3 regions of the Pseudoalteromonas sp. Ld20 genome follow, and region 3 is predicted to be linked to each of the others. Evidence: predicted binding sites of a transcription regulator. Region 3 holds the regulator's gene; each other region holds the start of a gene.
What was found. Region 3 encodes FliA, which starts transcription of late flagellar genes. Its sites were predicted from a motif close to CTAAAGNTNNNNNNNNNNNNGCCGATA; they were not measured.
Positions count from the first base shown of each region.

Region 1: ACJJVX_RS05670 (DUF5610 domain-containing protein) is a predicted target of FliA. The motif match lies at 1,361-1,387, and genes of this name have one in related genera.
Region 2: pomA (flagellar motor protein PomA) is a predicted target of FliA. The motif match lies at 1,420-1,446, and genes of this name have one in related genera.

Region 1 is NZ_JBISHB010000029.1:50,850-54,133, forward strand. Features, by position in the region: gene ACJJVX_RS05660 (DUF523 domain-containing protein) at 1-141, shown strand, start outside; gene trmA (tRNA (uridine(54)-C5)-methyltransferase TrmA) at 150-1,253, opposite strand; gene ACJJVX_RS05670 (DUF5610 domain-containing protein) at 1,417-2,538, shown strand; gene murI (glutamate racemase) at 2,602-3,284, shown strand, end outside.
Region 2 is NZ_JBISHB010000030.1:491,565-494,848, reverse strand. Features, by position in the region: gene ACJJVX_RS07975 (flagellar motor protein MotB) at 1-586, opposite strand, end outside; gene pomA (flagellar motor protein PomA) at 589-1,356, opposite strand; gene ACJJVX_RS07965 (exodeoxyribonuclease VII small subunit) at 1,659-1,901, shown strand; gene ispA ((2E,6E)-farnesyl diphosphate synthase) at 1,905-2,792, shown strand; gene dxs (1-deoxy-D-xylulose-5-phosphate synthase) at 2,897-3,284, shown strand, end outside.
Region 3 is NZ_JBISHB010000033.1:213,058-216,341, forward strand. Features, by position in the region: gene flhF (flagellar biosynthesis protein FlhF) at 1-393, shown strand, start outside; gene ACJJVX_RS09575 (MinD/ParA family protein) at 386-1,246, shown strand; gene ACJJVX_RS09580 (RNA polymerase sigma factor FliA) at 1,273-1,983, shown strand; gene cheY (chemotaxis response regulator CheY) at 2,024-2,407, shown strand; gene ACJJVX_RS09590 (protein phosphatase CheZ) at 2,425-3,189, shown strand; gene ACJJVX_RS09595 (chemotaxis protein CheA) at 3,204-3,284, shown strand, end outside.

The DNA of each region.
Region 1 (3,284 bases), on a different contig from region 3:
AATATCTACGACGGCACGCATAGCGGTATAAAAATCATAGGTATGGGTTTAACTGCGGCATTATTAGAGCAAAATGATATAAAGGTATTTAGCGAAATGCAAATACCAGCGCTGTTAAAAGCACTGGCACAGGAAGTATAGCTATTTTATCAAAGCGCCTTTTTTTGTAAAAACACGCCCGACTCAATATGGTGGGTGTATGGGAACTGATCAAAAATAGCGAAACGTTTAACGTCATGCGTACGGGTTAAGTGGTCTAAATCGCGTTCTAGTGTCTCAGGGTTACACGAAATATAAATAATGCTCTCGTAATTGGCGACTAAATCACATGTTAATGTATCCATGCCTGCGCGTGGTGGATCTACTAAAATAGTTTGACAATCGTAGCTGGTTAAATCAATTCCTTCTAACCTAGAGAATGTACGCTCGCCGTTCATTGCTTGCGTAAACTCTTCACTCGACATACGAATAATATCTAAATTGGTTACATTATTTTTAGCAATATTATATTGCGCCGAATGCACCGATGACTTAGATATTTCTGTTGCCAATACACGGTTAAATGAGCCAGCTAGCGCAATTGAAAAATTACCATTGCCGCAATAAAGCTCAAGTAAATCATTCTTAAGAGGTTTACATAAATCTTGTGCCCACTCCAGCATTTTGATGTTCACTTGTGCATTGGGTTGAGTGAAGCTATTTTCTACCTGCTGATAAATAAGCGCTTGGCCATTAACCGTTAAGTGCTCGGTTACATAGTCAGTGCCTAGTACTTCTTTTTGTTTACGCGCGCGACCAATAAAGTCAATTTTAAATGAATGGCTTAGCTTTTCTTTTAAGGCTTTTATTTCAGCCATCCACTCTTCATCAAGTGGCTTGTGGTAAAGTAAACTTACTAAAATTTCACCACTGAGAGTCGATAAGTAGTCAATCTGAAACAGTTTGCGGCGCAGGATTTCACAGTCTTTAAGGTTATCAATCATCGCTTTCATTACTTCACCAATTAATGGCGCAGCAGGGTCAAACTCATCGACCCTAATTTTTTCTTTTGTTGCTTGGTCAAACATGATGTGAAACAGATCGTCGCCATCATGCCAAACTCTAAATTCAGCTCGTTGACGGTAATGAATTGGTTCAGAGGCAAATACGTCTAGTTGTTCAACACCAAAGCGTTGGAATTGCGCAATGATACGTTGCTCTTTTTCTGTTAATTGTGCATCGTATTCAGTTGTATCTATCTTTATAACCGCCATTACCTAATACCTTATCTCATTATGCTGTTTATCGGCGCTATTGTAGGGGGCAGAGAGTATTTGTCTAGTTTTGAGTAATAGTAAATGCTGTTTTTTTGTACGTATCGCTTTAGTTATTCGTTTTTAGGCCGATAATGAAGTAAGCAGAAATAGGAGTCGGATCATGAAAATTGGTAACTTTGGCTTTGTTCCAAATAATAATGTCAATAAATACAGCAATAAAGGCGCATTGCAGCAGCCTACAATACAATCTCCCCAAGATAGCTATCAGCAACGTGGCAAAGAATTAGCTGCAAAAGTATTGGGAGATAAAATGGCTGAAGCCTTAGGTTTGCCGATCGCTGAAGAGAAAAAAGACAAGCCACTGTTTGATTTTGATGAAATTGTCAAAAATGTGCTTAGCTTTGTTACTGGCGCAGTTAAAAAGGCACAGGTCGATGGCGCAGACAATGAGAAATTAAAAGGTATGCTTGATGACGCACGTAAAGGTGTGCAAATAGGTATCGATGGCGCGTTTGAAGAACTAAAAGATACCGGCATCTTAAATGATGAAATTGAAGAAGGTATAGAAAAGTCAAAAGAGGGCATTTTTAATGGCCTCGATGAATTTGAAGATGACTTATTTAATCCCAAGCCAGATTCAGTAAGTGTTACGCAGGCGCAATATTTAAGTTTAAGTAATAACGCGCAATATAACTTCACGACCGCAGAAGGTGATGAAGTGAGTATTAGTTTTGCCGATGCATTCAAACAGCAATCAGCAAGTAGTTACCAGCGTAATGGTCAAAATGAAGGTTATGCGAGTGAATCATCGCAATCACGAGAGCTATCATTTAGCATGTCAGTCAATGGCGATTTAAATGAAGATGAGCAAGAAGCCATTAACGCCCTTATGGAAGACCTACAGAGTGTCAGTAAAACATTCTTCGGTGGTGACATGGAAGATGCATTTGAGCAAGCTAAAGAGCTAAATCTAGGTAATGAACAGCTGGTGGCATTTTCAATGGATTTAAAGCAAACCAAAACGTTCGCGGCAATAAAAGGCTATGAAGAAAATAAGCCTGCGCCAGAAAAAGCAATTACCGAGAAGGTCGCGCCATTTAACAGTGATTTAAAAGATGCATTTAATAAAGCAGGTGATCTTGCATTGCAAAATGAGCTGTCAGGTATTTTGCAATGGTTAAATCAAGATCAGGAAGAAGTCGGCAAGCTAGTTGATTATACCAAGGCCATGTTTGAACAAATGAACAAGTTACGCTCAGCAACACTAGAGGGTGAAGCTTAAGCTTTATTTTAGAAGATGTGCATGGCAAACTGGTCAGCTTAGGTTTAGTTTGGAGCGAGTCGTTTGTCAGCACATATAATGGTATTTGATTCTGGAATAGGGGGGACAACCGTTCTTGAGCATATTCAGAAGCAGCTCCCATATGCACGCATTAGCTATTTTATGGATAATGCATTTTTACCCTATGGTAAATTGAACCAGCAAAAAATTATTGAACGCCTCAGAGGTTTACTGCACTTTATCGAAGTGAACTCACTTAACGTTGATGTGTTAGTTATAGCATGCAATACGGCATCCACTTCAGCATTGAGTGCTATTCGATCATTAACACACATTCCTATAGTAGGCGTAGTGCCTGCCATTAAACCTGCCGCAAGTATCACGAACAGTCATCACATAGGCCTACTCGCAACACCAGCAACGATAAGCAGCCCATATACACAGCAATTAATCGAAGACCATGCTTCATCTATCACTGTTAGTTTATATAGTAGTGTCGCGTTAGTCGCTATTGCTGAATATGCCTACTTAAATGGAGTGGTCGACATAGACAAGTTAAACGCCGAGCTTAGAGAGTTATCAATTAATCAAAGTATTGATGTTTTGGTATTAGGGTGTACGCATTTTCCCATTTTAGCGTCGGCGATTCATGCATTTTATCAAGGCAGCATTAAATTATTAGATTCGGGAGCGGCGATAGCAAAGCGGGTAGAAACTGTGCTTATAGAGAAAAACTATTCCTTAAA
Region 2 (3,284 bases), on a different contig from region 3:
GTAAAAATGCACTACCTGAAGGAAATGAACCATTTTCACGGATCCGAATAATAATTTGCTGACCAAGTGATTCAAGCTCTATTGCACCATCTATGATTTGCTGCTCCAACTGTTGAGCAATTTTTTTAACGAGTTCATTTACTTGTTCTTGATCAGCCGCCGCTGTTGATTGCTCTGATGACTGCTCTTGTGCAGTACTTTGAGATTCACCACCGCGCTTATCGCCGCGCTGCTCTTGACGACCACCTGCAGAGCTTTCATCGCCCGCTTGAAACTCTAGCATTTGCTGTGTCATTTCGACGGTTTGTTGCTGAATAGTCTCTATAGGTGTTGGCTCAGGTTTACCGGGGGTAAACTCCATGGCAATCACGGACGTTCCTTTTGGAATATCTTTAACTTCTATTTTATTTTGAACACCAAAAGCAAACTTCATCGAACCCGCAATTTGCTTAAACTTGAGGACATCCATTTCTGAAAACGCGAGCAAAAGTACAAAGAAGCACATCAACAATGACATTAAATCAGCAAAGGTTCCCATCCATGCGGGCAGACCAGGTGGTGGACATTTGCACTCTTGATCAGACATGCTTACTCCTCAGTATCCACTTTACGTTTTGATTCTGGTAAGTAGTTTTTCAAAATACCTTCTATTACTTTTGGGTTTTGGCCATCTTGAATACCCAAAACTGCATCTAGAATCAAACGCTGGTTCATTGCTTCTTCTTCTTTACGCAGCTCTAATTTCACTTGAATTGGAATTGCTACAACGTTCGCTAAAAATGCGCCGTATAGTGTGGTCAAAAGCGCTACCGCCATTGCAGGTCCTATCGCTTTTGGATCATCCATGTTTGACAACATTGCCACTAACCCAATGAGCGTACCAATCATACCCATTGCAGGGCCTATATCAGCCAGTGATTTAAATAAACCGGCCCCCGTTTCATGGCGAGTAAGGGTTAAAGAAATATCTTTTTGTAATGTAGCGCGCACAACATCAGCATCGTGGCCATCTACAAGCATATCGACACCTTTGCGCATAAATCCGTTAGGGATTTCAGCCTCTTCAAGTGCTAAGAACCCTCCTTTACGTGCTGAATCAGCAAGTTCAACTGCTTTTTCAATAAGTTCTTCAGGAGATTCAATCTTAAACATGAATGCTTTGGTTACAACTTTACCTATTCCAAGAAACTGAGACATTGTAAAGTTAGATAAAACAATAAACAGTGAACCGCCAAATACGATAACCACTGACGGTGTATTGTAAAACATCGCCATTTCACCGCTACTACTCATAAACATGGACATGACAATTAAGCCAATAGCTCCGAGAATACCTATTATGGTTGCTAAATCCACTTATCCCTCCAGAGGAATCGATACATTGCTGCCACTGACAACAAATTTTTATTATTAAGCGCTTATCGGCAATTTATTGAAATACTTAAATCATTTCATATAAATAAATTAAGAATATCGAGCTGTATTTTGTTCAATTTAATTAAATATTACAGTAAATCTCGCATTAACCTATTCTTATACTCCAATGTATTTACGAGCAAAACCAATTATTAATTAAAAAAAACACATCAGTCTTTGACCTAGTTTAGCATTCCCCCTAAAATTGGCCTCAAATTTCTATCATCTAAGTTAAATTCTGTATGGCGACTAAAAAACCAGAAAACCTCAGTTTTGAGCAAGCACTCGAAGAACTTTCATTAATCGTCACACAAATGGAGCAAGGAGAGTTATCTCTTGAGCAGTCATTAAAACAGTTCGAACGTGGGATTTCACTAGCGGGAGCATCATCGAATAAACTACAACAAGCAGAGCAAAAAGTAGCTATTCTAATGGGTAATAATAACCAATCATCGCTTACAACTTTTGATAATGATTTGGATTAATCGGTGCCATTAAAAGAACAAATAAAACAGGCTCAACACGATGTTGAAACAACCCTTAATCAGTATTTTAAACAGCCTCTAGATACAGACGAAACCATTAAAAATGCAACTCATTATGGTGTTTTAAATGGTGGCAAACGTATACGCCCATTTTTGGTATACGCCACGGGGAAAATGCTAGGCGCAAACAAACAAGATCTTGATATTCTCGCAGCTGCCATAGAATGTATTCATAGTTATTCGCTTGTACATGATGATTTACCTGCAATGGATGATGATGACTTGCGCCGTGGTCGGCCAACATGCCATATAATGTATAGTGAGGCACAAGCTATATTGGCAGGTGATGCACTACAAACATTAGCATTTGAATTAATTGCCAATCATCAATTTAAAGTGCCTGCTCAGCAACAATTAAAAATGATTGCCGTATTGGCTAAAGCATCTGGAATTGAGGGTATGGTTGGTGGGCAAGCGTTAGATATTGCTGCTACGGATAAAGTGATTAGCTTATCTGAACTCGAACGCATGCATAATTTAAAAACAGGTGCATTATTAAACTGCGCTATAGCGCTAGGTGCCATGTGTTCTATAAATACAAATGAGCGTACACTACAACAGCTAAGAATTTTTGGAAATGCAATTGGGTTGGCTTTTCAGGTACAAGACGATATCCTAGACGTTGAAGGCGATACATACACACTCGGAAAACCACAAGGCTCTGATATCGCAGCAAATAAAGCAACTTACCCTGCAATATTGGGCTTAGATGGCGCAAAAGAAAAAGCACAATCATTACTCAATCAAGCACTCAATGCGCTAGCTGAAATTGATGCTGATACACGTGAACTCGAAAACTTGGCAAAATATATTGTTGAACGCGATTATTAAATATAGCTCAACAATGAGTAAACAATGACGTACAAAATAACTAAAAAATCAGAGTAACATTGCGCTATAATGACCTCTGGTTAGCGAAGGATGTATTAAAAATCATGACACTTGATAGTAGCAAGTATCCATTATTAGGTTTGGTTGATGAACCAGCCCAACTGCGTGATTTAGCGCAAGAAAAATTACCTGCATTTAGCAATGAGTTGCGTGAATATTTACTTAATTCAGTCTCGCAAAGCAGTGGCCACCTTGCGTCAGGCTTAGGCACTGTAGAACTTACAGTAGCACTTCATTATGTTTATAACACACCTGATGATCGTTTAGTCTGGGATGTAGGCCATCAAGCCTACCCGCACAAAATTTTAACTGGTCGGCGTGACCAAATGCATACCATTCGTCAAAAAGATGGCTTACACCCTTTTCCTTTTCGCGAAGAAAGCCGATACGATACTTTTAGTGTTGGTCACTCAAGTACTTCAATCTCAGCAG
Region 3 (3,284 bases):
ATGAGTCAGCGTGATTTACGTTTAACAGAGCAATTAAACACCTTAATGCGCAATCAAAGAGTTGATATTCGCAATTACTTGGTGCTTAGTGCAACAGCGCAAATTAACGTTTTACAAGAAACCGTAAGACACTTTAAAAAAGTACAATTAAGTGGCTGTATTTTCACCAAATTAGATGAATCACTAAGTTTAGGTGAGATAATTAGTATAGCGATTCAAAATCGCCTCCCAATAGGGTATCTTACTAATGGTCAGCGAGTTCCTGAGGACATCCGGGTGGCTAATGCAGAGAAATTAGTAAAAAAAGCTGAACAATTGTATTTAAAAAGAACAAAAGCACAACATTCGCGACGTCAAGCAGTAGCGTCAAGCACAGTAGGGATGTATGATTAACACAGTATTAGATCAAGCAAGTGGCCTGCGTAAAATGAGTCAAAACAATAATAACGGCGTTAAGGTTATCGCTGTCACTGGTGGTAAGGGAGGCGTTGGTAAAACAAACGTTTCACTTAATACTGCGATTGCTTTGGGTCAACTCGGAAACAGAGTATTAGTATTGGATGCCGATTTAGGCCTAGCAAACTGTGATGTGATGTTAGGATTACGTGTTGAGCGTAACTTGTCTCACGTATTGTCGGGTGAATGTGAGCTCGATGAAATTTTAGTTGAAGGCCCCGCAGGGATAAAAATAGTTCCCGCTACCTCCGGCTCGCAGAGTATGGTTGAATTATCGCCATCAGAGCATGCCGGTCTTATTCGTGCCTTTAGTGAGCTAAATACCGAATTTGATATATTAATTGTTGATACTGCAGCCGGTATTTCAGATATGGTGCTCAGTTTTTCGCGCGCCGCACAAGATGTGATGGTTGTCGTATGTGACGAGCCCACTTCAATTACTGATGCCTATGCGCTTATTAAAATATTAAGTCGTGAACACGGCGTATACAAGTTCAAAATAGTCGCTAATATGGTACGCAGTATACGTGAAGGTCATGAGTTATTTGCAAAGTTATCTAAAGTCACAGATCGTTTTTTAGATGTGTCGATGGAACTAGTTGCAACGGTGCCTTATGATGAAAATATGCGAAAGTCTACGCGCCGTCAAAAAGTAATCGTAGAGCTGTTTCCTAGCTCACCAGCTGCAATTGCATTTAAAACACTCGCGACAAAAGCAGTAAAATGGCCTATACCTAATCAACCATCTGGCCATTTAGAATTTTTCATAGAAAAATTAGTAAACGGCTAATTATGACGGCATCGGTGAATAAAGCGATGGGATATCAATCTACACAGAACTTAAATGTGATTGTTGAGCGCCATGCTTCATTAGTCAAAAAAGTGGCGTGCCATTTAATTGCTCGTTTACCACCAAGTGTACAGTTGGATGATTTAATTCAATCAGGAATGATTGGTTTAATTGAAGCCTCGAAAAACTTTGACGCCACTAAAGGCGCCAGTTTTGAAACATTTGCAGGTATTCGTATTCGTGGTGCTATGCTTGATGAAATGAGGCGTGGTGATTGGGCTCCAAGATCGGTGCATCGCAATAGTCGTATGGTTGCAGAAGCGATATCAGAGTTAGAAAGTGGACTTAATCGTGAACCAAAAGATATTGAAGTTGCTGAAAAACTTGATATTACGCTAGATGAGTACCATCATATTCTTAATGATGTGAATTCTAGTAAAATACTAGGCATTGAAGACCTTGGTGTTGATGAAGATGTAATTACACCAGTTGGACATGATTTAGCACTAGATAAGCCTTTTAATAATGTTAAAAATGATAAGTTTAATCAATCATTGCTAGAGGCAATAAAGTCTTTACCAGAACGAGATGGTTTAGTGCTATCGCTTTACTACAATGATGAAATGAATTTAAAAGAAATTGGGCACATACTCGATGTAAGTGAATCGCGTGTGAGTCAGATACATGGTCAGGCGATGATTAAGCTTAAAGCAAAAATCAATGACTGGATAAACTAGTAGTAAGTAAATATAGGTTCAGACCTCACCGGAGGATGTTTTGGATAAAAACATGAAAATTCTTGTTGTTGATGACTTTTCGACGATGAGACGTATTATCAAAAATCTGTTAAGGGATTTAGGTTTTACTAATGTGCAAGAAGCTGATGATGGCTCAACAGCTTTGCCGATGCTGCAAAATCAAGAGTTTGATTTTGTTGTGACAGACTGGAATATGCCTGGAATGCAAGGTATTGATTTGCTAAGAGCAATCAGAGCGGATGATACGCTTAAGCATATTCCAGTGTTAATGGTAACCGCAGAAGCTAAAAAAGAACAAATTGTAGCTGCTGCACAAGCCGGCGTTAACGGCTACATCGTTAAACCATTTACTGCAGCAACACTAAAAACCAAATTGGAAAAAGTGTTTGAGCGTTTAGGTTAAATAAAGAGGAGAGGCTTATGTCAGCACCTGCTGCGCCTCAGATCAGTTTAGAGCAAGCCCGTCAGCTTGTGGTTTACTTAGAAAACGGTGAACAAGACAAAGCTGATCAACTAATTCTAGATGCGGCGTCAAAAGAGCAGTCAGAACTTTTTGCAGAAGTTGGTAAGTTAACTCGCCAACTTCATGATGCGCTGAAAAATTTTGAACTCGATACACGTCTAGCTGATTTAACCACCGAAGCCTTACCGGATGCTAAACAGCGGCTCAATTATGTTATGGAAATGACAGAAAGTGCTGCTAATAAAACGATGGATGCGGTAGAGGCTAGTTTACCTATAGCTCAGCAACTAGCAGATGAAATTTCACATATCAAACCCACATGGGATCGTTTGATGAACCGTGAAATTGAATTGGGCGAGTTTAAAACGCTCTGCCATAGCTTAGATAAGTTTATGAATAACTCGCATTCTAAGACTGATGAATTACAAGGTCTAATGACCAATGTATTGATGGCACAAGATTATCAAGATTTAACTGGGCAAGTAATTCGCCGTGTTATTGAACTTGTAAGAGAAGTTGAAGATAGCTTAATCCATTTGCTTACTGCATTTGGTACCCATGATGATGGCGACACTAAAGTACAACAACAAGCCATTGAAACACCGCCTGCTGAAGATACACTTGCAGGTCCTGAAGGGCCAATAATTGATAAAGAATCACGTGATGATGTTGTCTCAGGACAAGATGAAGTTGATGATTTGTTATCAAGCTTGGGTTTCTAAGAGGAGAAGACTGCATGAGCTTTGAAGTCGATGAAGATATTTTACAAGATTTTCTAGTTGAAGCTGGAGAAATTCTTGAGCTTTTATCAGAACAG